2 linked regions of the Marinomonas mediterranea MMB-1 genome follow. The protein of the gene in region 1 interacts with the protein of each later gene in a pairwise test. Links are inferred from orthologs where the notes say so. Each region holds a gene or a part of one and is shown in the gene's direction. Other genes may lie near its edges.

Region 1 (13,138 bases):
ACGGACAGTTGACCGCGCCATCCAAGGAAATGTCTGCCTACCAATAAGCTTGCAAATACGAGCCAAGAGCTGATGGTAAAAAAGGTCTTGTGGGCTAAATGTTGGGCGAACATATCTTCAATGAAATAGAACCCCGTTGCGATCGTCGCAGTAAGCAAAATGAAGGCGGCCCATAGGAATTCAAACATAAGGCGTTCAAGTACTTGCAGCGGGGGGACTCGTAGCAGTTGTTTTAGCTTGTGATGTTTTAATTGGTGTTCTTGTATGGAAAGAAGGATGCCAACACCGCAGGCCGCCATAAACAAGCTATAAGCGACCGATGCAATTAAAATATGAATAGAGGTACCAAACGACTGACTGTGGAGTTGTTCTAGCTTCCAAGGCTCTATTGCGTTAAGTGCAATAATAATAGCTGCCAACGGGTAAGCGAAGCATAAAAGTAGAGAGAGGTCCTTGTTGCGATTGCTGAACCATAGGAAGGTGTTGCCGATCAGGGCAATCAATAGACCAATGGTCAGGAAGTTAAAGCCATCTTGACTGCGAAGCAATTGCACGAGAGCCAGCATGTGGATGCCAATTGCGAGTGACCCAAAAAGTTGGGTCATTTGAGCGCCGGGGCGTTTGAAGTACGTTCCTCCAGCAACGATAGAAGTAATGCACGCAAGCCAAAGGGTCAGTTGGGTCATGAAATTAACCAGTCCGCAGTTAAATATTTCGTTATGAAAAGGAAGTAGGAAGGTATCCAACTGAACGACGAAGGAGTTATTCGTAGCTTCCCTTGTTAATTATTCGCTATAATAAGGTCAATTTAACCTTGGTTAAACCGTGAACGTAGGTTTTTTCCAATTAAAGCAAAATTTTGAGGGCTCCATGTTCGACAATTTATCGAATCGCTTGACGTCGTCACTGGATAAAATCCGTGGCCGCGCCAAATTGACAGAAGACAATATCAAGGATGTCTTGCGTGAAGTGCGTATGGCATTGCTTGAAGCCGATGTGGCATTACCGGTCGTTAAAGACTTTATTGCAGCCGTAAAAGAGCGCGCTGTCGGTACGGAAGTAACTAAGAGTCTTAGTCCAGGGCAAGTATTCCTGAAAATCGTCAAGCAAGAGCTTGAAGCGGTTATGGGGCAGGCGAATGATGAATTAAACTTACGTGCGACGCCTCCTGCCGTTATTTTGCTAGCAGGTCTTCAGGGTGCAGGTAAAACAACATCGGCCGGTAAACTTGCGAAGTTTTTGAAAGAGCGCCAAAAGAAATCGGTCGCGGTCGTCAGTGCGGACGTATATCGTCCAGCCGCTATAAAGCAGTTGGAAACGTTAGCATCGGATGTCGGTGTTGATTTTATTCCAAGTGACATCTCGCAAAAACCGATCGATATCGCGAACAATGCTATTGATGTGGCTAGAAAAGCCCATAAAGATGTTTTGATCGTCGATACGGCAGGTCGTTTGGCCATTGATGAAGACATGATGGCGGAGATTAAAGCGCTTCATGGTGCGATTAATCCTGTAGAAACGTTATTTGTCGTTGACTCCATGACGGGTCAAGATGCTGCGAATACTGCCAAAGCATTTGGCGACGTTCTGCCACTAACGGGTGTGATACTGACTAAAACGGATGGTGATGCCCGTGGCGGTGCTGCCTTGTCTGTGCGTCATATCACTGGTAAGCCTATTAAGTTTTTAGGTGTTGGTGAAAAAACGGATGCCTTAGAGCCTTTCCACCCTGATCGATTAGCATCTCGTATTTTGGGTATGGGGGATATGCTTTCTCTTATCGAGCAGGCTGAGCAGAAAATCGATAAAGAAAAGGCTGAGAAGCTTGCAGGCAAACTGCAAAAAGGCAAAGGGTTTGACCTAGAAGACTTTAAAGAACAGCTTCAGCAGATGAAGAACATGGGGGGGATGACCTCTATGTTAGACAAGCTTCCGGGAATGGGACAGCTGGGTGACATTCAGGATAAAGTGAACGATAAGATGTTTGTTCAAATGGAAGCACTTATTAATTCTATGACACCTGCTGAGCGTCGCTTCCCTGATAAAATCAATGGTTCTCGTAAAAAACGTATTTCTACGGGCGCCGGCCTTCAGATCCAAGACTTAAATCGTTTGTTAAAACAGCATAAACAAATGCAGAAAATGATGAAGAAAATGGGTTCTAAAGGCGGAATGAAGAAAATGATGCGTGGGTTAGGTGGCATGATGCCTGGTGGTTTGCCGGGCGGAGGTGGTAACTTCCCTGGTGGCGGTTTTCCCCCTAAGTTTTAATGTTAAATTAAAATTACAGCGTATTATTTGTATTGCTGGTTAAAAAACTAGCAAAATTATTCAAAAGGGCGATGATTCGCCCTTTTGTTTTTTAGTCAAATCGACTAGAATATGCCGCCTTCTTGTACTAGGTGCCCAATAACGGGTGGCAAGAAGGGTTTTGTTAAGCAATAAGGAACCAATAATATGGTAACTATTCGTCTTTCTCGTGGTGGCTCTAAAAAGCGCCCATTCTATCACTTGAACGTGGCTGACAGTCGTCGTGCTCGTGATGGTCGTTACATTGAGCGTGTAGGTTTCTTTAACCCAATCGCTCGTGGTCAAGAAGAACGTCTACGTGTTGACCTAGACCGTGTTAATCACTGGGTAGGCCAAGGCGCGCAGCTTTCTGACCGTGTTGCTCAGCTTGTTAAAGAAGCTGACAAAAACGCTTAATATTTGAGGTAGTGCTATGTCTGCATTGAAACAGGCGACCGCTCCTGAGCAAGCGCTTGTAGTAGGACGCATTACATCGGTATATGGTGTTAAAGGGTGGGTGAAGCTTTATTCACACACCGAGCCAATGACAGGAATCTTTGATTACTCGCATTGGTGGCTGAAAACCTCAACGGGTTGGAAGCGTATTGAGCTGAACCAAGGTCGTACTCAAGGTCGTGGTTTGGTTGCATCGATTAAAGGCTATGCGGATCGCGATATTGTTCGTGAAATTTGTGGTCAAGATATATATATCGATGTGAAAGATCTTCCTGAATTAGATGACGGTGATTTTTACTGGAGTCAACTCGAAGGTCTAACAGTGACAACTAAAGAGGGTGTTCTCTTAGGTAAGGTGTCACAGCTAATGGAAACGGGTGCTAACGACGTTGTCGTAGTTCGTGCTTGTGAAGGTAGCTATGATCGCGAAGAGCGCTTAATTCCCTATGTGCCAGAGACTTATATTTTAGATGTAAATCTAGAGAGTAAAGCAATGGTCGTAGATTGGGATCCTGAGTTTTAGATTTGAGTTAAAACTCGATAGTTTAAACCCTGATTGTTTAAAACTAAGGTAGAGGCGTTTTAAGTGAAGTTCGGAGTGATTTCTCTGTTTCCAGAAATGTTTCAAGCCATTACTCATTTTGGAGTAACGGGCAGAGCCATTAAATCTGGATTAATCAATGTGGATTTTTATAATCCGCGAGATTTTACTCACGATAAACACCGAACGGTAGATGATCGACCTTACGGCGGTGGTCCTGGGATGCTGATGAAAGTTCAGCCTCTCGAAGATGCAATAGCGTGTGCGAAGCAAAAGGCACCTAATGCAAAAGTAATTTTTTTGTCCCCTCAAGGGCGTACACTGACACAGGAAGGTGTGCAACAGCTTGCTAAAGAAGCAGAAATAATTCTGGTAGCAGGTCGTTATGAAGGCGTTGATGAGCGTCTGATTCAATCTCAGATTGATGAAGAATGGTCGATTGGCGACTTTGTGCTAAGTGGTGGTGAGTTACCCGCAATGGTACTGATGGACTCTGTCTTTCGAATGGTGCCTGGGGTGTTGGGTAAACAAGCGTCTGCAGATGAAGATTCATTTGCTGATGGATTGTTGGATTGCCCACATTATACTCGACCTGAAGTATTAGACGGTGAACCTGTACCGCCGGTACTACTTAGCGGAAACCATGAGGAGATAAGACGCTGGCGTTTAAAGCAAAAGCTCGCAAGAACTTGGCAACGTCGGCCAGACCTTCTGCAGAACCTCGAGTTGGACAAGGAACAGCAGAAGTTATTAGAAGAGTTTATTCGTGAAACTGAAGCTCCAACCTCGGCAGAGTAAGATTCATGAGCCTATCGGATCGTTAACCTTCGTACTGATAGGAAACCAATTTGTTAGGAGTCAAATCCATGAGCAATAAAACTAAGCTGATTCAACAGCTAGAAGCAGAACAAATGACAAAAGAGATCCCAGCGTTCGGCGCGGGTGACACTGTTATTGTTCAAGTAAAAGTTAAAGAAGGTTCTCGTGAGCGTCTACAGGCTTTTGAAGGTGTTGTAATCGCGAAACGCAACCGTGGTCTTAACTCTGCATTCACTGTTCGTAAAATTTCTAGTGGTGTAGGTGTTGAGCGTGCGTTCCAGACATTCAGCCCTCTAGTAGACAGCATCGAAGTGAAACGTCGCGGTGACGTACGTCAAGCTAAGATCTACTACCTACGTGATCGTTCAGGTAAATCTGCACGTATCAAAGAGAAGTTGGCTAAGCGCTAAGTTCTTTTCTTACACTTTTCTTTTTCGAGAAGTGCAAGGTATAAAAAAGGCGACCTCAGGTCGCCTTTTTTATTGTCTGCTTTTTATGCTCTGCTGTGATGCTTTATGGCTCTCATTTTATTGACTCGTGATGCTCTTTAAGTCCCGGTGTTCAATAAATATGTACCCAAGATAGGTTTTCTTTGGTTTATCGTGGAACTTGATTAATATATTGTGGCCTAATAGCAAAAGCTTATTCGAAACTAGGAACAAGAAATGAAGATTCGTTACATATTTGGTCTGCTGACACTCTCTCTGACATTATTAGCTCAATCTGCTTTCGCAGGTCAGGAAGAGATAGAAAAAGCACTACAAAAAGCCATTCCAGGCGCGAAAATCGGCTCAATCTCTGAGCACAGTTCAGCTGGATTATATGTCGTTTCCATAGAGAACGGCCCAACATTGCATGTGACGAAAGACGGTAAGTACTTTGTTTTAGGTGACTTATACCGAGTGGAAGATTCTGGGTTGGTAAATGAAACGGAAAACGCCAAAATGGCGAAAGTTGAAGCGATGCCAGAAGATCAAATGATCGTTTTCAAAGCGAAGGATGAAAAGGCACATATCACCGTCTTTACGGATGTTGATTGTGGCTATTGCCGTATGCTTCATAGAGAGGTCGATCAGCTGAATGACTTGGGTATTACCGTGCGTTACATGGCTTACCCTCGTGCTGGAATAGGTTCGCCAGCTTATAACACAATGGTGAGTATATGGTGTTCAGATAATCCTAAATATTGGATGACACAAGCGAAACAAGGCGAGGAAGTGCCTCAAAACAAATGTGAAAACCCTGTCGCGGATCAGTTTAATTTAGGTAATTCGGTTGGCGTTCGTGGTACACCAAGTATTGTTTTGAGTAATGGTAAATTTATGCCAGGCTACATCGAAGCCAACAGACTGGCTGCTGAACTAGGCCTCTAATCTACTTTAAGTTGTTGAGTGTCGTTTTTGATTACAGCACTCAGCAACTTCTATAATTCTCCTTCCTGAATTAGAAATATTCATATAGCTTCATTTAAGCGCTTTTCCGCATTGGGTTTAGTTAAGACAAGCGCTATAATCGTGTCTCTTAGGCCAAATAAAATACAAAATTCGGCCAGTCGACGTCAGTGCTTGGAAGTTCTATCCAATGTCGTCATTCAATCAACCGTCAGGTGTGGGGTACTGTTTTGAAACCGGTAAAAGTCGGAATATGTGGGCTTGGAACCGTAGGTTCTGGAAGTGTGAACATTCTTCTTAATAATGCAGAAGAGATTACACGACGCGTAGGGCGTAGCATTGTGGTCGAGCAAGTGGGCGCTCGTCGAGATAATCCAGAGTGCGATCTAACCGGCATTAACATTACCAGAGACATTTTTGACGTTGTTAACAACCCTGAGATCGATATTGTATTGGAATTGATCGGGGGCACAAGCATTGCAAAAGAGCTTGTATTAACCGCAATTGAAAATGGTAAGCACGTTGTTACAGCAAACAAAGCCCTTATTGCTGAGCACGGTAATGAAATTTTTGCTCGCGCCGAAGAAAAAGGCGTTATGGTTGCATTTGAAGCTGCAGTTGCAGGTGGCATTCCAATCATTAAATCGATTCGCGAAGGACTTTCAGCAAACAAAATTGAATGGTTGGCCGGTATCATAAATGGTACAGGCAACTTCATCATGACCGAAATGTCTGAAAAAGGTCGTGATTTCTCAGACGTGTTGGCTGAGGCGCAAGAACTCGGATACGCAGAAGCAGATCCAACATTTGATGTTGAAGGCATCGATGCGGCCCATAAGTTAACTATATTAGCGTCAATTGCTTTCGGTATACCGCTTCAGTTTGAGAAAACATACACTGAAGGTATTAGCCAAATTACATCGGAAGACGTTTCTTTTGCGCATGAATTGGGCTATGCAATCAAACACCTAGGGATTGCTCGACGTACTCAAAATGGGATTGAGTTGCGTGTTCATCCAACATTGATTTCATATAAGCAGCTACTTGCTAACGTAAACGGTGTGATGAATGCTGTAATGGTTAAAGGCGATGCTGTTGGTCCTACATTGACGTATGGCGCAGGAGCTGGCGCATTGCCTACGGGATCTTCTGTTATTGCCGATGTTGTTGATGTTGCACGTACGCTTACAGCAGACCCAACCAATCGCGTTCCACATTTGGCTTTTCAGGAAGGCTCGCTAGCGACGACGACTATCCTGCCAGTTGAAGAAATCGAGAGTGGTTTCTTTCTAAATATGCGAATTCAGGATCGTGCTGGTGTTCTTGCTAATATCACACAGATCTTGTCTGAAAACGGAATCAGTATCGAATCTGTTATTCAAAGAGAACGTAACGGTGGCGATTTGGTTCCACTTGTTGTGATGACTCACACAGTCAAAGAACAAAATATGAATGCGGCGATTACTGCGATTGAAGAATTACCGGATGTTGCTGGAAAAATACAACGAATTCGTGTTGAACATTTGGCCTAACGCCGATATTTGATTGAGAAGATAAAGTAATGAAATATATTTCTACTCGCGGACAAGCTCCTGCACTGAGTTTTGGAGATGTTCTCCTTGCTGGACTTGCTAATGATGGCGGTCTTTACATTCCAGAAACGCTTCCTAGCTATACAAAAGAAGAAATTGCGTCTTGGGCGTCTCTAAGTTACCAAGAATTGGCTTTTAAAATCATGTGGCCTTTTGTTGAAGGTGAAATACCAGCCGACGACTTTAAGCGTATGATTGACGAGGCTTATTCTAGCTTTAACCACACTTCCATCGCACCAATGGTGCAAACGGGTAACAACGAGTGGGTGTTAGAGTTGTTCCGTGGACCAACGCTTGCCTTTAAAGACTTTGCGCTTCAGTTACTTGGTCGATTAATGGACTTTGTTTTGGAAAAGCGTGGCGAAAAGCTGGTAATTATGGGCGCGACGTCTGGTGATACTGGGTCTGCTGCGATTGAAGGGTGCCGTCACTCCGAACATTTAGATATTTTCATATTACACCCGTATCAGCGCGTATCTGAAGTTCAGCGTCGCCAAATGACAACCATCATCGACGATAACGTTTTCAATATTGCTGTAAAAGGTAACTTTGACGATTGTCAGGGGATGGTTAAAACAAGTTTTGCAGATCAGTCGTTTCTTAAGGGCGCGAAACTTGGCGCAGTAAACTCGATCAACTGGGCGCGTATTATGGCTCAAATCGTTTACTACTTCTCTTCTGCTTTGTCGGTTGGAGCACCACATCGTAAAGTGTCGTTCTCTGTACCCACTGGTAATTTTGGCGATATCTTTGCTGGTTACTTAGCTAAGCAGATGGGTTTGCCGATTGATCAGCTGGTTGTTGCAACAAACCAGAATGATATTTTGCATCGTACGATTGCTGAAAATGATATGAGTCGTCAGTCATTAAATGTCACTTTATCGCCAAGTATGGACATCATGGTATCGAGTAACTTCGAGCGTTTGTTGTTTGATGCGCATGGTCGTGATGGCGATAAAATTAATGATTTAATGCAGCGCTTTAATCAAGGTGATGTAACGCTGGATGATTCAGCGTGGCAGTTTGTGAAAGATAACTTTGACAGCTATAAAGTCGATGATGAAGGCACTTGTGATGTTATTGCAAACGTCTTCTCAGAAACTCAGTATCTTCTAGATCCTCATACTGCGATCGGTCTTGAAGCGGCTCGTAAATGCTGGAAAGACAAATCTGTCCCTATGATTACATTGGCAACGGCGCATCCGGTTAAATTTCCAGAAGCGGTGGAAAAAGCAGGGTGTGAATCGCCAAGTTTACCTGAACATATGAAAGACTTGTTTGAGCGAGAAGAGTCTTATGATGTTTTGGATAATTCCATTGCAGATGTTCAACAGTTTGTTGCAGACCGCATTTAATTAAAAGTGATTGTGAGCGTGCTTTGTTGCACGCTTTTCTTTCATTCGTTATTAGGGAAATTGATAAAGGAGCTTTTGGCTCCTTTTTTTATATATGAACTTAATTCTATTACAACCAGAGCAACAGCAAACGTCAGATTGTTTTAAGTTGACGGACGCTCAGTTGAAACACATCTCTCAAGTTTTACAAAAAAACAGTGGGGATAGAGTTCGGGTTGGCCTTTTGAACGGGGATATTGGAGAGGCCGTATTTGATGCGTCTGGCTTCGTTAATATTGACCGCTCAGAGAGTCTTCCTCCAGCGGCTCTCCCTCTTACATTGGTTTTAGCCTTACCCAGACCTAATATGCTCAAACGTACTTTGATGAATGTAACGGCCATGGGCGTTAAGCGAATTTATCTAATTCATTCTTCAAAGGTCGAGAAAAGTTATTGGCAAAGCCCGGTTCTAAAGCGTGAGAACATTAACGCCATCCTATTAGAAGGCCTAGAGCAAGCTAGGGATACAGTGATGCCAGAACTCACCTTTTGCCCTCGCTTTAAACCTTTCGTAGAAGATGTTTTACCGAGCCTGTTGAGCAAAGATGTCTTGGGGCTGATTGCTCATCCTTATAATGCACGTGCTTGCCCAATTGATCTTGGCGATGCTTCCTCGATTCTGGCGATTGGTCCAGAAGGCGGGTGGAGCGAATATGAAGTAGGTAAGTGGCAAGAAGCGGGTATGGAAACCGTACATTTAGGGGAACGAATTTTAAGAGTTGAAACCGCTGTGCCTGTTTTACTCTCGCGTTTGTATCCAGCATAAAGAGCCTTATGGCGCCCTAATTGTTTGAAAGGCTTATATCGTTCGCTTACAGAAATGAACGAAAGGATAATATACTTCTACGGTATAAATACTATTTTTAATGAGTGTTTATCTACTAAATTTGAATGCTCTTGATTCAATTCGATAGTAAGGAAAGTATGATTTTTAGCTCGTTCCAGAAGAAGTTCCGACGGCTTATTTATGCTGGAGCTGACACGAACTTACTAAATGACAGTGCCCGTCGCATACTGGTAACAAACTTGTTTTGCCTGGTAGGGATTTTTTTTACGGGTTTGCTAGGAGTCATTGCGTTAATTAAGGGTGACTGGTTACTTTCCTTTTTTCTTCTCACAATAACGTGTCTCTATTTTGTCGCTATGTTGTTTATTCGCTGGACCTCAAACTATCGGTTTGGTGGACAACTGGTTATTTATCCTCTTTATACCTTAATGCTGTATCTCGCTTATACTGGCGGTGTTGAGGGTACTGGGCATGTTTGGGCATTTTGTGTTCCTGCTGTTGCACTTTTTCTTCAAGGCCTCAAAAGAGGGCTAAAAGAGCTTTTCATTTTTTCTATTTTATTGTGTGCGATTCTGTTTTACGCAGATGATTTGCATGGCGGTCATAACTATGACGAGATATTTGCAAGTCGCGTAATGTATTCCTTTTTAGTCGTTGTATTTTTATCGACTATTTATGAATACAGTATGTCTCACTACAACGGCATATTAAGAGAGTCGAGCAATCATTTAGAAAAGAAAGCCATCACCGACGAGCTGACTAAATTATTAAACCGATATGGCATGTATGAAAAGCTGGAAACGCCAGTAAGCAGACGACGTCATATTCTGTTGATGGACATCGATCACTTTAAACAAATTAATGATAATTATGGCCATGAGGCAGGGGATCTATATCTTGCAAAAGTGGCGCAGGTTATTACGTCAACGGTCTCTTCTGAAGGCATTGCCGCAAGGTGGGGTGGAGAAGAGTTTTTAGTCTTACTGTCCACCAGTAGTCTAGAGGAAGCGAAACATTGGGCTCGAAGAGTGTGTTCCGATGTCGCGAAGTTGTCCGTTTCCTTTAAGGGACACGAATTAAAAGCGACGATGAGTATTGGAATTAGCCAGCTTGGAGTAGAGGACAAAATCCACGACTCAATTTCACAGGCGGATGCTGCTTTGTATATGGCTAAAAAAGAAGGTCGAAACCGTTATGTTACAGCGGTTGATTTAGAGGTGGGCAATTCGATAAAAGGAAGCTCGGAATCCGAGCAATAAGTCGAACCCCGAGCTATTTTTAGCAACACCACTTTATTTAAAAAGCCGTGCTGCTCTCGTTACTTTAGTTGAGCTGCTTTCGTTCAACAATCGAAGACGTGCTAGAATGGGGTATTTACGATTCGAAATTTAGAACCCACAGATGCATATAAAACCTCGAAAGCTCCCTGATCAACAGACCGTTCAATTGTCACCGAACTTACCTTTTACTTTGCAGCGTGTTCTGTCTTGTCGGGGCGTTACCAGTGCTGAAGAGATTGATTATCGACTGCCTCACCTACTTCACCCTAAGCGTTTTTTTGATATTCAAAAAGCAGCGAAAATCTTAGCGGACGCCATTGAGCACGGAAAGAAGATTTTAATCGTTGGCGACTTTGATGCGGATGGCGCAACATCGACCACCTTGGGCATTCTTGCAATGGAGGCGATGGGGGCGATTGAGCCAGAATATCTTGTGCCGAACCGCTTCGAGTATGGGTATGGTCTAACGCCTGAAATTGTCGCGGTTGCCTGTGAGTCCAAGCCAGATGTTTTGGTTACAGTAGACAACGGTATTGCGAGCATTGATGGGGTGTTGGCGGCTAAAGCAGCAGGTATGCAAGTCATTGTAACAGACCATCACCTTCCGGGAGATGCCCTACCAGACGCTGATGCGATCGTTAATCCTAACCATCCCGAATGCGAATTTGAAAGTAAGTCGCTTGCAGGTGTTGGGGTGATTTTTTATGTGATGAGTGCGTTACGTGCTGAGCTTACTGCTAGGCGATGGTTTGAAGAGCAACATATTCGACCACCCAAAATGGCGGATTACTTAGACTTGGTCGCTCTGGGAACAGTGGCAGACGTTGTTCCATTAGATGCCAATAACCGAATTTTGGTTCAACAAGGTATTCAGCGAATTCAAAGTGGTCACGCGCGTCCAGGTATTTTGGCTTTAATTGAGTTGGGCGGGCGAGACATCGCTCGTTTAAAAGCGTCTGATTTAGGCTTTGTTGTTGGCCCACGGCTCAATGCAGCAGGTCGTCTAGACGATATGTCGATTGGTATTGAGTGTTTGCTTGCTACTCATTCACATGTTGCCAGAGAATATGCGCAGCAACTCGATCAATTAAATCGTGAGCGTAAAACGATCGAAAGTGAAATGAAGCAGCAAGCTGAACGAGAGCTGGATAAGCTCACTTTAAACGAAGATCTGCCAAATGGGCTGTGCTTCTACGAAGAGAGCTGGCATCAGGGCGTGATTGGTATTCTGGCATCGCGTATGAAAGAGAAGTGCTATCGCCCTGTGATTGCTTTTGCTCAGGCCGATGACGGCATGTTGAAAGGTTCTGCGCGTTCTATCCCCGGTGTTCATATTCGAGATGCGTTAGACTTATTAGCAAAGCGTCACCCCAACTTGTTAAGCAAATTTGGTGGGCATGCGATGGCCGCTGGCATGTCAATAAAGGAATCGGACTACGATGCCTTTACGCGTGCTTTTGACGAGATTATTACCGAATGGGTGACTCCAGAGCAGCTAGAGGCTGTCATATACACGGACGGTGAGTTAGCGAGTGAAGATTTTAGTCTAGGGTTTGCCGAGCAAGTTAGGTTGTTAGGCCCTTGGGGGCAAGCGTTTCCAGAGCCTTGTTTTGATGGTGTGTTCGAATTAATTCAGCAGAGAATTGTGGGCGAAAAGCACTTAAAACTCACTGTGAAGGAACCTCGCTCTGGGATATTACTCGATGCAATTCACTTTTTTGCGGACTTAAAAACGTGGCCAAGTGAGCATGACACAGCACGCCTTGTCTTTAAGCTGGATATAAATGAGTTTAGAGGGCAGAGGAATTTACAGCTAATGGTTGATCACATCGAGCCAAGTTGAAAACACACAGGCTAAAATGCCCAAAAGCGTCAGATATACGTTATAATGGCGCTCCCTCAAACACCACCACAAATTAGTATTCGCGGAGTAATAAATGACAGCATTGGTTCTTGATGGCAAGCAATGTGCCAAAGAAACCGAAGATCGCCTGAAAACGCAAGTTGCAGAACTAAAAGAGCGTACAGGTGGCACCCCGATTCTGGCAACCATATTGGTAGGAGCTGATCCAGCTTCTGCAACCTATGTAAAAATGAAAGGTAATGCGTGTCGTCGTGTCGGTATGGATTCTCTGGCAATTGAGTTACCGGATACCACTACAACAGACGAGTTGTTAGCAAAAATCAATGAGCTGAATGAAAACTCAGATGTACACGGTATATTGCTTCAGCACCCAGTACCAGCTCAAATCGACGAACGCGTTTGTTTTGATGCCATTGCAGCACACAAAGACGTTGATGGCGTTACTTGTCTTGGTTTCGGCCGTATGGCGATGCAAGAACCAGCATACGGTGCGGCAACACCAGCTGGCATAATGCGTCTTTTAGAAGCTTATGATATTGATTTAACGGGTAAGCATGCCGTTGTTGTGGGCCGTAGTCCTATTCTTGGCAAGCCAATGTCAATGATGATGCTGAACGGTAATGCTACCGTGACGATCTGTCATTCTCGCACGCAAAACCTTGCTGAGTTTGTTAAACAAGCGGATGTGATTGTTGGAGCGGTTGGTAAACCAGAGTTTATCAAAG
Region 2 (17,422 bases), 760 kb from region 1 along the record:
AACGAAAACATCGCTGCTTAGAGACTCATCATTAAAATATGGCCGTAGATACCATTTATTGGGACTCGTGCAGCCAACTTAATAAGAAACAACAAGAAACACCTAATGAGCAAATATAAGACATAAAAACATTGAATGATATTGATTATCATTTATAATTAGAATCATCGTCTCTTGCTCACGCTCTATTCGCGAAGGAAAAAGAACATTATGAATAAAATGCCACCTCAAAACACGGAAGTATGCAGCCAAAAACAAAATCGCTGGACCGTTGCATTTGCTAGCTTCGTATTAATTTCAGCCGCAACAGGCTTTTTGTTCGACGCTCATTACGAACAACGAACAATTGAAAAAGCAATAAGTACTATTGATCTATATCAGTTCGAATATTTGGGATGAGGCTACACTAAAGTTGTCGGGAGATATTCCCTAAACAATAAGAGGGCGCAGCGAATAGACGTACTGCAAAAGCCTCTCTAAGGAGAAAAGCTATGTTACCCCAAATCAATACTATTCTTTACGCTTGTGACCTTTTAGACAACAAAAGCAGCGAAGCGCTTGGCTACGTTATGCAGTTAGCAAAAATCAATGAAGCAAACGTTGTCTTAATGCATGCGATGGAACCATTGACGACGCATTCTTCTTATATGATTAACAATTACATTCCGGAAGAAACGCTGGAAATGGTTCGAAAAGAAACATTGCAAGCGACCACTGATAAAGCAGAAACCCAACTCGCTAACTTTTTAGAAGAGCATAAAAGTGACTTAGCGGGCATCCCAAAACCTGAAGTATTGATTACGACAGGTGCACCCGCGGATGCTATTGAGCAGACGGTAAAATCAAAAGACGTTGATCTCATTGTTATGAACAGTCGCACACACAGCACGATTGGTCAGATGATCATTGGTTCTACCGCGAATAAGGTAATTCATCATAGTAATGTACCCGTACTCGTTGTACCGATCAAATAACGATATAAACAGTACACCTTACAAATCTTCTGAAGATTCGATAAACTACTGTATATATACCCATATATGCAGTAGTTTTTATGATTCTTTATATAGCCGAAAAGCCCAGTCTAGCTCGTGCCATTGCCGCAGCCCTTCCCTCCCCTCAAAAAAAAGAAGATGGGTGTATTTGGCTCCCCAACGGTGACTGTATTTCATGGTGTATTGGCCACCTTCTAGAACAAGCCGAACCGCACATTTATAACCCTGCATACAAAAGCTGGTCTCTCGATCACCTACCCATTATTCCCGACGACTGGCAATGGCAAGAAAAAAGCCAAACAAAAAAGCAGCTTAGCAAGTTAAAAAAATTGATTAAGCAAGCCGATCAATTGGTTCATGCTGGTGACCCTGACCGCGAAGGGCAACTACTGGTAGATGAAGTATTGCACTACACGAACGTCCCAAAGAAAAAGCTTGAAACGACAAAACGCCTACTCGTAAGCGATCTAACGCCCTCTTCTATCAAAAAATCGCTGGGTAAGCTCAAGCTAAACAGTGAATATTCAGCACTGTCTCGATCAGCACTCGCAAGAGCAAGAGCCGATTGGATATATGGACTAAATCTTACCCGAGCTTATACTATCAAAGGCCGCCAAGCTGGATACCAAGGCGTACTATCAATAGGTCGGGTACAAACGCCTATTCTGGGGCTTGTGGTTAAAAGAGACTTGGAAATAGAAAACTTTGTGACAAAAGATTATTTTCAAGTACATGCCCACTTAGCCACCGAAGCGAATGAACACTTTGTTGCAAATTGGGTTCCAAGTGACGCCTGTAAACCACACATGGATGAAGATGGAAGGGTTATTAATCGAGCACTAGCAGAAAATGTAGCAAGGCGAATTACACACAAACCAGGGACGGTCGTGAAAGCGGAATACAATACCAAGCGACAGTCACCTCCTCTCCCTTACAGCCTATCTAGCTTACAAATCGATGCAGCCAAACGTTGGGGCTTGTCCGCGAAACAGGTTTTAGACACCTGTCAGGATTTATACGAAAAGCACCAAATGATCTCCTACCCACGTTCTGACTGCCGATATTTACCCGTAGAACAAATGTCAGAAATATCGTCAATTATCAAAGTACTAAAAAGCACCTCTTCAGAAATCAATAACTGGTGTGAAAACGCAAACCCACATCTAAAAAGCAGTGCTTGGAATGATAAGAAAGTCGGCGCACACCATGCCATCATCCCAACCCAAAAAAGTGGTAAATACGCCTCACTTAGTCATAGAGAAAAACAGGTATACGAACTCGTCGTCCGACAATATTTAATGCAGTTTTATCCAAATTATGAATATTTAGCCGCGAAAATCGTCGCAGAAATCGAGGGTGGTACCTTCTCGGCAACGGGGAATACACCGCTAACGCTTGGATGGAAGTCGCTTCTTGGCGCTACTTTAAACAATGACGACAAAAAAACGGAAGAGACCGAACCAAATTTACCAAAGCTAACTCAAGGAGACCCTCTTTTCTGCCGCTTAGGCGAAGTCGTTCAAAAGCAAACCAAACCTCCAGCTCACTTTACAGACGCCACCCTATTAGCGGCCATGACAGGAATCGCAAAGTACGTCGAAGACAAATCAGTCAAAGACATACTGAAAGAAACGGACGGACTTGGCACAGAAGCCACCCGAGCAAGTATTATCGAGCTTTTGTTCAAGCGTCAGTTTCTGTTTAGGGACAGCAAAAAAATCAAAGCAACAGAGGCAGGAAGGCTATTTGTCAGCTGTCTGCCACGCTCGACCATAACACCCGATATGACGGCAGTTTGGGAGTCAACGTTAAGTGCGATCAGCGTCAAGCAAGCTTCTTATGAGGCTTTTATGACATCCCTCGAAGCGACATTAACGCATTTACTTAATGAAGCGAGAAATACTCCTCTAACGTCATTAACGTCGCTCGCTAAAAGTACGCCCGCCAAAACAGCATGGAAAGCACGTCGATCAAGCTCGTCACGAAGCTCAACAAAAAAGGAGCCAACCAAAAGAGGATCAAAAGGTACGGGGCAGAAAACAACCTACAAAAAGAAAACAACGTACAAGAAAAGCAATTAAACTTTGATCGCTAAAGATACACACGCTAAAAATAACAATGCAATTAAGCGCTATCCAAAGGCAAGCCAAACACCGACCATTAGCATCAAAGTTCCTGCGATTCGATTCATCGCTTTAACATTGCCATTTTTCATCAACAGAGACTTCATACTGCGTCCACCCGCAGCGTAAATCAACAAACACATAAACTCGAGTACAAGAATGATAGACACTAAAATCGATAATTGAGAAAGCAGAGAGGAATCGGCAGATAAAAAGGGGGGAAGCAATGCAACAAAGAACGCCCAACCTTTTGGGTTCGATACTGCGGTCAAAAAGCCTTGGGTAACAAGCTCGATTTTAGAAGCGGGTTTTACCTCCTCTTCCATCTTGATCGCCATTTTCCCCTTTGAAAGCCACATCTGAACACCTAAATAAGCCAAATAGGCACCACCAGCGTATTTCAACACTAGAAAAGCACTCGGGTAACTCAACAAGATAGTTGCGACGCCAATCGCAGTAAGAACGACAACGAGACCGACTCCAGCGAGCTCCCCCACCATCATCCACAAAGCACGGCGAACACCGACCGTCATACCCAATGTCATAGCAAGTGTCATGCACATGCCAGGGGTAATGGAAACAAAGAAAAAAGTGGGAACAAAAACAGAAAGCAAGTTCAATGTCACGAGTGTGCCTACTACATGTAAGAATTAAAGTCGTATCGACTAGTATGGATTAAAACTCAACTGAGAATTCGACCGAGAGTTCAACTTATTAAAAATGTTTCTTCTTTTTGAATGTGTTTTGATCCATAAACTGACTCCATTCATCATCCAAATTTTCTTCTGCTTGCTCATCTTCTTCGGTGTTCGACGAAAGCGCCTCTTCCTGCCGCTGAAGCTCCAAATCACTTTCTATTTCATCAATGATTTGTTGATAACCCGCGATGGCAGATTTGGCTTCAGGGTTTTCACTGATAGGCTCAAGCTGTGACATTGCTTCTTTGTACAATTCAATCGCTTTGTCGAACTTTTCCGTCAGGAAGGCCTGACGAGCCATATAGACATGGTAATCGGCATTAACACGGTAACCATAAAAGCTAAACAAGTCCTTATAGCGAACATACAAGTCGGGGTTAATTTTTTTGTTTTGCTTCGCAAAATCAAGATAGGCAGAAAAAGAATCAAATAACCGTCGTAGCTCACTAATTTGCAATTCATCATTAATCGGCTTTGCTTTACGCTTCGTTTTGCTTTCCTCGAACTGTTTCAGCTCTTCAACAAAAAAACCACGGTGACGACGCAACGTATCATCGGCTTGCAGATCGATTAATTCATCATATACAGAAACCAATCTGCGCAAAATCCAAATGCGCATATCCTTAGGCTGATATTGTGGAGGAAGATCGTCAAGGTAGCGCCTTAACTGACGCGTCTGGTTCCCAAGCGCTGCGGATTTTCGTAAGCGTTCTAGACGGGCTTGTTCTTTTAATTGTAAATAGATAGCAAACGCAATAAAGCCCCCAATTGCTATCAACATCAGTGTAATAGCAATTGCAGTCATATTTCTTCTAATACAAGTAACGTCATAAAATTGCTCGAAATATCATCCAACATAGGTAGAGGGCAGATTTAAGTGTTCAGAAGCTATCCGTTGTCTTCATTTTGTTTCTTTTTAAATAATATACCTTCAATCGCTTGGATTCTATTTTTTAGTGTATTTATTACACTATTTGACTCAGGAACAAAGCTAACTGTTTCCATTTCAGCCAATGCCGTACGATATTTCTCCAACGCTCGGGCTTTTTTGTCTAAATCAAGGTCATCTCGCGCTTCTTTCATCAACATATCACAGTGAGCTAAAAGGTAACCGTACCGAATCATAGTCAGTTGTTGCTTCGCAGACGCCATGTCTATTGTTTTGTTTGATGCAAACGCTTTCACCAAGGTTATCAACGCCTTTAATGCTCCTTGAACCCTAACCAGCTCGGCCTGCGCAACGACCTTCTCTTTTTTTGTCGCTTGTTCTGCATACATTAACTCTTTACGAAGGCCAATATACTCTTCCTGCTTCTCAATTAAGGCAATCGAATTAGGCAGCGATTTTACTGTTACCATCGATTCAAGAACATAATTAACAAGCACTAGCTTTGTCGTAATGGGAATATAGCGGTCTGAAAGAACGCTTAGCAACTCATCAATTCTATAGCAGCGTTTAAGCAACAAATTATTCGCTTCCAACTGCAAAGTGCGTTGTTTTTTACGCCACCGCATTATTGATATAGCGAGCGCAACAGAAAACAGAAAAGCTAAGCCTGCAGCAATTAGAATAATTTCTAAACGTAACATAAAATGTTTAGCATCCTTGGAAAAGGGTCGCATCGGAAAGTTGCACTTTAAGAAGCTTCAAGTCCCTTTTCTAAAGCATAGTTTAAAGAAGTGACTACGAATCTAAACCTCACCTTTTCTATTCTAGTACCTCAGAATCAATCCTAAATAAAAGAGTTCATCAATTCTGCGGCTCTAAAACGCCAAAAAGAGAGATCTATAAAATTAGTTCCCGTTATTTATATCACAAAAGATTACAATTCAAGAAACAAAAAAGGCTGGTTAATCCAGCCTTTTTTGTCATTGACTTACGTTCACCTGCAAGATGAGCGTAATAAGATCAACTATTTACAAGATCGAATCCCACTAACGTGTAGAAAATTAGGGCCGACAGTAGTGCAGAAGCAGGCACAGTGATAACCCAAGCAGCAGCAATTCGAAGTAACGCAGAGCGCTTAACCAACTCTTTCTTGGTCGCTCGTTTTAGCTTTTTACGATCCTGCTTCGAGATAGGCGCCATGTTCTTTTCTGACTTAAGCTCACTCAGAATCGCTCGCTTCTCATCGACATCCGCATTTTTGAAGCGCTCTACAAATAATGATGTTTGCTCCAGATCGTGACCTGCTCGCTTAGAATGCTCCATCACTTCATTAAGCTTTCGTTCGTACGCCGCTTTTAGATACTCGCGCAGGAAACCAACACCAAATATTCCACCTACCGCAATGTGTGTTGAACTAACAGGAAGACCCAATTGAGAGGCGATAATCACCGTAATCGCAGCGGCCATTGCGACACAGAACGCACGCGTTTTGTCCAGATGTGTAATTTCTGAACCCACTGTTTTAATCAACTTAGGACCAAATAATGCAAGACCTACAGCAATACCAATACCACCCACTAGCATAATCCATAATGGTATCGATGCTTTGCTGGATATCCCTCCGCTAATTAACGCATCATTGATCGCTGCCAACGGTCCAATCGCATTTGCGACATCGTTTGCACCATGAGCAAAGCTCAATAACGCGGCAGAAGCAATAAGTGGTAACGTGAATAAACTATTCACAGAATCTTTTTCATTTTTCAGCGTAGAAGCTACTTTTGCAATCATAGGTCGAACGATAAGATAGACTGCAATGGCGATCAAAAGACCTATACTCAGCGCACTAACGAAGTCAACTTTGAACAGTTTCTTCAAACCTTTAACAATCAGATAGGTCGAGAACGCCCACACCATAATCGCAATGAGAAGAGGCACGACTTTCTTAGCTGCGCCGATCATGTCATTTTTATAGGTGACTGCACGCTTCACATAAAAAAGAAATACCGCTGCAATGAGCCCCCCTAACACAGGAGAAATCACCCAACTAGCAACGATCGCACTCACTTTACTCCAGTTAGCAATATCCCAGCCACCCGCTGCGATACCGGCTCCCATAACACCACCAACAATAGAGTGTGTCGTCGAGACTGGTGCGCCAAGATACGTAGCAAGGTTTAGCCAGATCGCACCTGCTAATAGAGCGGCCATCATGACCCATATAAAAGTCGTCGCATCAGCAATAGCTGCAGGGTTAATAATACCTTTCTTTATTGTACCGACAACGGAACCGCCTGCAATAAGAGCGCCACTTGCCTCAAAAATAGCGGCAATCAGAATGGCACCTGTCATCGATAATGCTTTTGCGCCCACCGCAGGGCCTACATTATTGGCGACATCATTCGCGCCAATATTGATCGCCATATAAGCACCTATCGCGGCGGCGATAGCTAAGATAGACAAATTGGAAACTTCAACGCCATTTGAAGATGCGTAATAGCCTGCGCAACAAATAAACGCTAAAGCAATAAGAACTTTAACAAAGTCAGAGCTGCGAGAAGTTGTGGTCGATTCGGTGGTGTTGTTTGATAAATCCATAAATAGTTCTTTATGTAGAGTTAAACAATGCTAAGTATCACGGAGTAGCAACCTTTTCCCATCCCTATATAAACAGGCTAGTATCATGCACTTAATCCAGTTCTCGCCCAACCCGCAACATTATGGAAATATTTCTGAAACCATACTGTCACATTTTGAGGCACGGCAATTTTACACATCCAAGTTTCAGATAAAACCCCTAGCGGGTAATTTCTCATAAAACAGCAAGAATATCTGCTTATTTAGACGAATAGACGGAGGAAAACCTTCTTATGAAGCAAAAATAGCATTAAATATGGCTAAAAAGTGCAAATTTAGTTTGAGTTCTCAATCAACTTTCAGTTTAATAATAGTGAAACAACGTATGTAGCCCCAAAATGGTGCGCATAATAATAAACGAAAGGATGGGGAATTATGTCCGTTACATTTATAGTCGGAGTTGACGGTAGTGACGCTAGTAACCGCGCTTTGGCCTTTGCAAAAAGACAAGCTACTTTAGTTGGCGACGAGTGTAAGCTTTTGCTTGTGTGTGTTGTCGAGTGGTCTCCTTACAAGTTCCAAACGACAGAGGAAAATGCCATTCGCCATAAGCAGAAATTAGATGAGATTAAGAGTGCCCAGCAGCGCGTCATTGATCCTCTTTTGGAAGAACTAAAGAATGATGGCGTTCAAGCTGAAGGCCGTGTTATTCATGGTAAAGCATCGACCATTCTCAACAACATGGCAGTTGAAAACAACGCCGAACAAATCTTCGTTGCTCGCTCGACAGAACAAGGTTTAAGTGCACGTGTTTTCGGTAGTGTTACCGCTAACCTTGTCATGAGCTCTAATGTTCCAGTCACTGTCGTAAGCTAATCTCAGGTATTTTCTATGATTTCAAAACTGTTTGCGGCTTTGACCGTTTCGTTTTTTTCACTTTTCAGCTCTCTAGCATCCGCTAGTTCTATTGATGAAACTATTAATAGTGTTTTCTCTTCTGCCACTGGCTGGTTTGTCAGCCTTATTTTCTCTCCACTTCCTGGTACAAGCTTTCCTTGGATCGTCCTTTGGTTGGTAGTAGGTGCAAGTGTCTTCACATTGTATTTTGGTTTCATCCAATTCCGAGCAATTGGTCACTCGATTTCCCTAGTAAAAGGCGACTACTCAAACCCAAACGACGCGGGTGAAGTGAGCCATTTTCAAGCTTTGACAACAGCACTTTCAGGAACGGTTGGTCTAGGTAACATTGCAGGGGTTGCAGTAGCCGTTAGCATCGGTGGTCCTGGCGCGACATTCTGGATGATCTTAGCAGGTCTTTTAGGTATGGCTTCGAAATTCGCAGAGTGTACTCTGGGTGTTAAATACCGTAATGAATACGAAGACGGGCGTGTATCAGGTGGTCCAATGTACTATATCTCCAAAGGATTTATAGAACGTGGTCTACCAGCAGGTTTCGGTAAGTTTCTAGCAGTCATGTTTGCTATCTTCTGTATCTTCGGTGCACTTGGTGGCGGCAACATGTTCCAAGCAAACCAAGCACACGCTCAATTGAGTGGTGTAATCGGTGACTACCCAGGCTGGATCACGGGTATTATATTCGCTGTAGTGGTCTTCCTTGTTATCGTTGGTGGTATCAAATCGATTGCGAACGTGACCGAAAAAGTAGTGCCTTTCATGGGTGTTATTTACGTCGGTGCTGCGCTTGTTATCATCCTGATGAACGTTGATAAAATCGGTTGGGCATTTGGTCAGATTTTCGAAGGCGCCTTCACAGGTTTGGGCGTAGCAGGCGGTATGGTTGGTGCCTTGATTCAAGGCTTTAAACGAGCTGCGTTCTCTAACGAAGCTGGTGTCGGTTCTGCTGCAATTGCTCACTCTGCGGTAAAAACCAACGAGCCAATTACCGAAGGTCTTGTTTCCCTACTAGAACCTTTCATCGATACCGTTGTTATCTGTACGATGACGGCTTTGGTTATCATCATCACTCAACAGTTAGTCACTGATCCAGAAACAGGCCTATATGTATTAAATGCATCTGGCACGATTCAGACAGCTGACGGTTCGTCAGGTGTTGCCTTAACCTCTGCTGCATTTGCTTCTGCGTTTAGCTGGTTCCCATACATCCTTGTAGTGGCCGTTGTATTGTTTGCATTCTCTACCATGCTAAGCTGGTCTTACTACGGTCTAAAAGCTTGGACTTACCTATTTGGTGAGAGCAAAGGCGCAGAACTAACGTTCAAAGTGATTTTCTGTATCTTCGTATTCATTGGTGCATCAATTAGTCTTGGTCCTGTTATTGATTTCTCTGACGCTGCTATCTTTGCAATGGCGGTCGTGAACATCATTGGTTTGTACTTCTTAATGCCTATCGTTAAGAAAGAACTAAACTCTTACATGACCCGCCTTCGTGCTGGTGAGTTCAAGAAATACAAATAAGTATTAGATCGCTCATAGACGATGAGCCTGTTATCTAATCTAAAAAGCCGATGCTAAATAAGCATCGGCTTTTTTTGTGGAACTGTTCCGTCCTGAAATAGGTTTACACCTAGGAGACCTATTATGGGGACATCAAGTAATACCAAGCGCAAGCGTACTCAACGTGACTATACAATGGGCTTTAAACTACAGATAGTGATGGCCGTCGAAAAAGGCGACATGACTTACAAGCAAGCTCAAAAGATCTATGGAATCCAAGGCCGATCAACAGTGCTGACTTGGCTTCGAAAACACGGCAAAATGGATTGGTCTACCAAAGTGAGGCGACCCATGTCTAAATCCCCGAAAGCAAAAGAAACACCCGCTCAAACAATCAAAAGACTAGAGCGAGAGTTGGAAGATGAGCAACTGAAAAATCGTTTACTCAATACGGTGGTTGATATTCTGGACGCTGAGCACGGGATGAGCCTTAGAAAAAAGTATATAGCCAAGGAGCGAGATGCCTTCAAGCTGAAGAAAAAATCAGTTTAAGTCGTTCTTGCCATTAGTAGGCAGGCCGTCTACCAACAAGAGCAGAGACAGTTAATACGACAGGATAGTCTATCAATCATTAAAGACTTGGTCATGGATATCCGTCGTTTCATGCCTAGACTTGGAACAAGAAAGTTATATTTTTTGCTGAAAGACAAGCTTAAAGAACGGGATATAAAACTCGGTCGAGATGGCTTGTTTCGTTATTTAAGAGAAGAAGGTCTCTTGGTTAAGCCAAAACGCAGCTATACCAAAACAACGGACAGTAAGCATTGGATGAAGAAGTACCCGAATCTCTTAATAGGTCATCAACCGACAAGGTCAGAAGAGGTGTTTGTAAGCGATATTACCTATGTTGAAAGTGATGAAGGTGTGCATTATCTCTCGCTTGTGACAGATGCTTTTAATCGAAAAATCATGGGATATAAGCTCAGTCATGATATGAAAGCAGACAATGTCGTTAAAGCCTTAAAGAAAGCGGTTCAGTCTCGTAAAACGACAAAGCCATTAACGCATCATTCAGACAGAGGGTCGCAGTATTGCTCGGCTCTTTATCAAAAAGAATTACAGCGTAATAAAATACGACCGTCGATGACAGATGGCTATGACTGCTACCAAAATGCGTTAGCAGAAAGGGTGAATGGCATATTGAAGCAAGAATTTTTGGTTGAACGGTGTAGGACCTTTAAAGACTTAGAAAGGCATGTAAGTGAGTCTATTGATATTTATAATAGATATCGACCACACTTAAGCCTTAATATGAAAACACCTGAAGAAGTACATGAAAAAGCCAGCATGGAATCCATACTGGCTTAACAAAAATCGTCAACGTATTTTAGGACGAGACAAACAACTTTGTATTGTTATGTCGATATTAGTTATTCATCTCAATCCTATCCATCTCGACCTTATCCACTTAGACCCAAAGCTTTAGAAGCCGCTATCTACAAGTCGCTAAAAGAAGCCCAATGGGTTGATATCATAGCTAACTAGCATATTCTTAGTTTGCTGATAGTGTTCCAGAGCCACTTTATGAGTTTCACGGCCAACACCAGATTTTTTGTAGCCACCAAACGCCGCATGAGCAGGGTATTGATGATAACAATTCATCCAAATACGGCCAGCTTCAATGTTTCTCCCCATGCGATACGCTAAATTGGTATCTCGAGTCCATACCCCTGCACCAAGACCAAATTCAGTGTCGTTCGCAATAGCAAGCGCTTCAGCTTCGTCTTTAAAAGTAGTAACACTCACGACTGGACCAAAAATTTCCTCTTGGAAGATCCTCATATCGTTATTGCCTTTCATTAACGTAGGCTGAATGTAAAAACCGTTGTTAAAGCCATCTAAACTCTCCGCCGCACCACCGCATAGCACCTGTGCGCCCTCTTTACGACCAATATCAATATAACTAAGTATCTTATCAAATTGCTCTTGTGAGGCTTGAGCGCCGACTTGCGTTTCCGTATCTAAAGGGTTGCCACGTTTAATTTTTGCTGCACGCTCTAAAACATGACCAATGAAATCATCGTAAATCGATTCTTGAATAATCGCACGAGAAGGACACGTACAAACTTCACCTTGGTTAAAGAAAGCCAAGACTAAACCTTCAGCTGCTTTTTCAACAAATGCGTCTTCCTGCTGCATGACATCTGCGAAGTAAATGTTAGGAGACTTACCGCCTAACTCGACGGTCGATGGAATGATGTTTTCTGCTGCACATTTTAAAATGTGAGAACCGACGGGCGTTGAGCCTGTAAAAGCGATTTTGGCAATGCGCTTGCTGGTTGCTAGCGCCTGCCCTGCTTCTGCGCCAAAACCATTTACGATATTGAGAATGCCTGCGGGCAACAGATCTTCTATCACCTTGATCAATTCTAAAATGGAAACTGGTGTTTGTTCTGCAGGTTTCAAGACAATACAGTTACCCGCAGCCAGAGCAGGCGCGATTTTCCAAGCGGCCATCAGAATCGGGAAGTTCCACGGAATAATTTGACCAACAACACCTAAAGGCTCATGAAAATGATAGGAAACGGTATGTTCATCCAACTCTGCCGTACTGCCCTCTTGTGCACGTAGGCACCCAGCAAAGTAGCGGAAATGATCCGCCGCCAGTGGAATATCGGCGGCCAATGTTTCACGCACCGCTTTACCATTATCCCAGGTTTCTGCAACGGCGATTTTTTCTAAGTTTTGCTCGATTCGATCCGCTATTTTTAGAAGGATATTTGAACGGGCAGTAACGGATGTTTTTCCCCACGCAGATTTCGCGGCATGGGCGGCATCTAACGCCAAATTAATATCGTCTTCACCAGATCGAGGAATACGGCAAAACACATCACCATCAACAGGACTGACATTATCGAAATACTGACCCTTTACAGGTGCAACCCACTCTCCGCCAATGAAGTTTTCATATTGGCTCTGAAAATTAACAACGCTACCTTCGGTTCCGGGTTTTGCGTAAATCATATGAGCTCTCCGTTTTATTTATTTTATTTGAACCCTGAATTTAGTCAGCACGACAAAGAAACGCTTGCCTGAGAGTCTAAAAAGCTTGCCCGCTAGTCTCGAACTCAATTTTTTAACCCATCTTGGTACATTTAGGTATAGACTTAGGGCACGCTCTCATCATAAGTAACAATAAAAAATAGGTAGGGTAGGCTTCATGGAGCAGACTTTGAAACAGGTTATTGCCAGAACAAATAAATCCGTAAAACCATCAAAGCTAATAGAAAATCGTATTTGTTATGCGGGGCCAGAATCGGAGCTCAGTGTCTATGACACCTATGAGCAAGCCAATCGGGTAAGCCTAAAAGCAGACTCTTTACTGTATTGCGGTATGGTGACAGGTTCAAAGGTAATGCATACTAAACGCGAGGAAAACATTCCTTTTCTTCCTCATGAATCTTTTATTTTGGCCCCGAAAGAAGAAGTGTTTATCGACTTCCCTGATGCCAATATGGACGCCCCCACGACCTGTTTAACCATTGAAATATCTTCTGAACGCATTGCTCAACTGTGCGATAGAATGCATGATGTGACACAATCTTCGTCCATTTATGTGCCCTATACTTTCAGCGCAGATCAACCTCTCCATACTCTTCATAATCAGGCAACCGAGCACCTACTTAAACGACTCGTCAGCGACTTTGTCCAAAATGACCCAGATCGAGACTTATTAGTTGATTTTGGCGTCAGTGAATTGGTGACACGAATTCTGCGCCATCACGGCCGCGAGACGCTTCTTAAATACTGTCAGCAAGACCCTGAAGCAAATGGATTGAATCTAGCCGTTACTTGGATAGAGACCAACTTGGCTGAGCATTTGGATATCTACGAATTAAGTAAAATGGCGTGCATGAGCCGTAGTCGCTTTTACCGAGAATTTAAACGCCACTTAGGTTGCACGCCAGCGGAATATCAACATCAGCGACGCATGAGCACTGCCTACCAAAAATTAAAACAAAACGGCTCTGTTACACAAGTCAGCTATGATTTAGGCTACCAAAGCCTCAGCCATTTTAGTCGACGCTTTCATCAGCACTTTGGTATTCCACCAAGCCAAGTATTCAGCAAGAGTTTAAACTAAATTATCTAAAAAATTGCTATCGATTTTTAGCAATATAGATACAATACCCCTTTTAAAAAAAAGGCATTTTTAGCCGTTAGGGGGAAACAATAATTGATGTTCTTTGAAGGTTCCGAAAAAAAGGTTGAAGTGGTCGTCAGTGAGCTTGCTCCATCACTTCGATCACTAGGAAAAAATTACTGGAGCAACATTGTCTCTCAAGCAAACGCGGAGATACTCTCTACCGTATCCAACGAGCAATGTGACGCCTATCTCTTGTCCGAATCAAGTTTATTCGTATGGGATCATCATTTTGTGATGTTAACGTGCGGAACAACAACGCTTGTAAGTGCAGTCCTTAGTTTCCTTGAAAGCTATGAAAGCGACCAGCTTCTATCACTCATCTTTCAGCGTAAGAATGAGTACCTTTCGCACTTACAAAAATCATCCTTTAGTGAAGACATCGATAAACTTCAACAAAATTTATCGGGTAAAGCTTATCAGTTAGGTAACTTAGACACACACCACAACTACGTTTATCATCTAGATAAACCTTATGTGGCAACACCGGACGACTACACCTACGAACTTTTGATGTACCATATCCACGGCGACGCCGCTCAATATTTGAGGAGCGAACATCAATCCGCCGCGACAATTCGAGAGTTGCTCGAGCTGGATAAGCTGCTACCAGGGTTTGAAATAAATGACTTTGTTTTCGCGCCGTTTGGCTATTCTATGAATGCGATAAAAGGCCATCAATATGCAACAATCCACATTACCCCACAAGAAGAAAGCTCTTACGTTAGCTTTGAAACCAACTTGGATTTGAGCACGCCCAACTCCAATGTAATTGAAAGGCTGACATCTATTTTACAACCAAATAGCTTTGATATTATTAGCTTTAACGGCATCCCTAATATTCAATCTTCGTCACATACCCTAATGAATCACGTGTCAGAACCATTAACTTGTGGGTACACGATGCGCTTCTATGAGTTTATGCGCAGTGAACCAAAAATAGGAAGGGCCGTTTCTATTTTATAGGACATATCACACCGTTTTATTTTATAGTACGCACCGTACTATAAGGACACCGACTATCAATAAAGCGCCTTTTGGCGCTTTATGTTTTTTTGGAAAGAATATGCAATCCGAATCTATTTTTAAGCAATCAAATTTTGTTCAGTTCTGGTTTGCCCAGATCGCCTCGTCATTTGCATTTCAAATGCTGGCGGTCGGTATGTCTTGGCAAATATATGATCTCACTGGCAGCCCTCTCGCATTGGGGTTAGTTGGCTTATATCAGTTTCTTCCACAACTAATACTGACGCTCATTACAGGCCATATTGTAGACCGTTATAACCGTCGGCTGATTTGCTTTATTACGCGTCTAATTATGGGGATAACAGCCTTACTGCTGGCGTATACCAATTTAGTCAATAGCCTAACGCCAAACGTGATCTACCTTTGTGCGGTGTTATTGGGCATGGCAAGATCTTTTGAATTGCCAGCAAACCAATCCATTGTTCCAAATCTCGTTCCTAATAACATGTTATCTCGAGCCGTCAGCGCCATTGCATCAGCTCGCGAGATATCCGTTATTGCTGGCCCTGCTTTAGGTGGACTGGTGTTTCTTCTAGGCGCACCCACGCTATATTTTTCAAGCATGAGCTGCTTCTTGCTCTCTTGTATTCTGATATTTCTCCTTAAATATAATTATACGTCTTCCTCAAAAGCGCCTGTGGACCTATCCCATTTATTGGGCGGGTTTCGCTTTATTAAAAACAATAAAACCATTCTCGGGTGCATTTCCTTAGATATGTTTGCTGTGCTTCTTGGCGGCGCGACTGCTTTACTTCCTATTGTTGCAAAGGATATTCTCCAAACAGATTCTTGGGGGTTGGGACTATTGCGAAGTGCGCCTGCAGTGGGCGCGTTGCTCATGTCTATATACCTTGTTAGATTCCCTCTTAAGCATAACGTCGGCAAAATCATGTTTGGCTCCGTTGCCATATTTGGTATCGCGACCATTTTGTTCGGTTTTTCTCAGAACTTGATTCTTTCCATGGTGGTTTTAGCAACATTAGGTGCGGCGGATATGGTCAGCGTCGTGATTCGCTCAACATTGGTCCAATTGGAAACTCCCGACGACATGCGTGGACGTGTCGCAGCCGCAAATTCCATATTTATTGGTAGTTCAAATCAATTAGGGGAATTTGAGTCAGGCGTTACGGCAGCATGGTTCGGAGTTGTGCCCGCCATTATACTTGGAGGGGTAGGAACGCTTGCGGTGGTTGGTATTTGGATGTATTTATTCCCTCAAATAGTCGCGAGAAAAACCTTAGAAACAAAAGAAGAATAAACACCAAAACAGATGGGCGGCGTATATGGAAATATGCCGCCACAAATAAAGTACCCAGAAACGAAAAAAGCCAGTAATTACATAGTAACTACTGGCTTTTCGAATATGGTGCGGAAGGAGAGACTCGAACTCTCACGCCGTGAAGCACTGGAACCTAAATCCAGCGTGTCTACCAATTCCACCACTCCCGCATAGGAATGGCGAGCATTATAGGGAATTGAAAAACTGAGTCAACCTATTTTTATACATTAATCGTTTTTCTTTTTATTAGAGCCGTTTTGACTATCAGCTTCTTGGTCTAACGTCTTTTCAAGCCGAAATAAAGATCGCTTTTCCTTTTCTATTTTTTTCCATTTCCAATTAGGAGCCTCTCCCTTGACCCGAATAACAAACAACAAGCCAGTGGTCAAAGCCACAGACGATATAGCCCAATTAACCAACGCTTCTTTAGGATGAATAAGGCTGGTTAATAAAATAAAAAGAGCAAGATACACCGCCAGCACAGCCCAACCCTGCCAACAAGTTGGCGCTTGCCAACCCCATCCATTCTTTTTTGCGGGAAACCATACGTTTTTCATATTTTTCTCATTAAAAAAAGGGCAAAAAGCCCTTCTTTACATTATAAGTAAATCATTCAGCTAACTAGTTAGATAAAAACTCACCTCGAGTTTTATCGCTGCGCTTAAATAACCCACCTAGTGCCGTCGTCTGCGTCGATGAACTAGCGTCCATAACACCTCGAGCTTTAACACAGTAATGCGTGGCTTCTATACTTACCGCGACGTTATCGGTTTCAAGAAGTGTCTGCAGTGTCACTAAGATTTGCTGCGTTAAACGTTCTTGCACCTGAGGCCGTTGGCCAAAGAATCTAACAATACGGTTGATCTTTGATAACCCTATAATTTTTTTCTTAGGTAGATACGCCACCTTCGCAAACCCGTCAATAGTGACAAAGTGATGCTCGCAGGTACTTGTAAAACTAATATTGTTCACCTTCACCATTTCATCAACATTCATTTTGTTGTCAATGACCGTGATTTTCGGGAATTTAGCGTAATCTAGCCCCGAGAATATTTCTCGGACATACATTTTTGCGATTCGGTGAGGCGTTTCTGCCAAACTATCGTCGTTCATATCAAGACCGAGTGTGTACACAACGTCTTCAAAGGCGGATTTGATTCGCTGATACTTCTCCTCAGTCGACAATCCGTTTTCAATCATCGGTGTCTCTAAACCG

What was found.
Region 2: the proteins of recJ (region 1) and MARME_RS06710 interact in binary tests that used the Escherichia coli proteins (3 or more experiments, as listed by UniProt). The link is inferred for Marinomonas mediterranea MMB-1 from one-to-one orthologs.

What each region holds. Positions count from the first base shown.
Region 1 is NC_015276.1:716,097-729,234, forward strand. What follows is about bases 10,150-13,031. They hold recJ (single-stranded-DNA-specific exonuclease RecJ), read left to right. Parts: upstream 10,150-10,670; coding sequence 10,671-12,392; downstream 12,393-13,031. Other genes in these bases: MARME_RS03490 (GGDEF domain-containing protein), read left to right, coding at 10,150-10,528; folD (bifunctional methylenetetrahydrofolate dehydrogenase/methenyltetrahydrofolate cyclohydrolase FolD), read left to right, coding at 12,487-13,031. Outside these bases: MARME_RS03440 (cytochrome C assembly family protein), read right to left, coding at 1-686; ffh (signal recognition particle protein), read left to right, coding at 871-2,271; rpsP (30S ribosomal protein S16), read left to right, coding at 2,458-2,706; ribosome maturation factor RimM, read left to right, coding at 2,723-3,268; tRNA (guanosine(37)-N1)-methyltransferase TrmD, read left to right, coding at 3,332-4,084; rplS (50S ribosomal protein L19), read left to right, coding at 4,153-4,515; MARME_RS03470 (thioredoxin fold domain-containing protein), read left to right, coding at 4,771-5,478; MARME_RS03475 (homoserine dehydrogenase), read left to right, coding at 5,727-7,028; thrC (threonine synthase), read left to right, coding at 7,058-8,443; MARME_RS03485 (16S rRNA (uracil(1498)-N(3))-methyltransferase), read left to right, coding at 8,538-9,248; more of MARME_RS03490, read left to right, coding at 9,407-10,149; more of folD, read left to right, coding at 13,032-13,138. UniProt on the Escherichia coli protein: Single-stranded-DNA-specific exonuclease.
Region 2 is NC_015276.1:1,471,412-1,488,833, reverse strand. The notes cover bases 616-3,565. They hold MARME_RS06710 (DNA topoisomerase III), read left to right. Parts: upstream 616-1,054; coding sequence 1,055-3,076; downstream 3,077-3,565. Other genes in these bases: MARME_RS06705 (LysE family translocator), read right to left, coding at 3,127-3,565; MARME_RS06715 (universal stress protein), read left to right, coding at 616-974. In the rest of the region: MARME_RS06720 (hypothetical protein), read left to right, coding at 211-399; more of MARME_RS06715, read left to right, coding at 492-615; more of MARME_RS06705, read right to left, coding at 3,566-3,744; MARME_RS06700 (hypothetical protein), read right to left, coding at 3,833-4,621; MARME_RS06695 (hypothetical protein), read right to left, coding at 4,705-5,406; MARME_RS06690 (inorganic phosphate transporter), read right to left, coding at 5,726-7,303; MARME_RS06685 (universal stress protein), read left to right, coding at 7,718-8,158; MARME_RS06680 (alanine/glycine:cation symporter family protein), read left to right, coding at 8,174-9,718; acetaldehyde dehydrogenase ExaC, read right to left, coding at 11,204-12,721; MARME_RS06660 (AraC family transcriptional regulator), read left to right, coding at 12,918-13,841; MARME_RS06655 (adenosylmethionine decarboxylase), read left to right, coding at 13,938-14,867; MARME_RS06650 (MFS transporter), read left to right, coding at 14,968-16,185; MARME_RS06640 (hypothetical protein), read right to left, coding at 16,434-16,763; GTP cyclohydrolase I FolE, read right to left, coding at 16,828-17,422.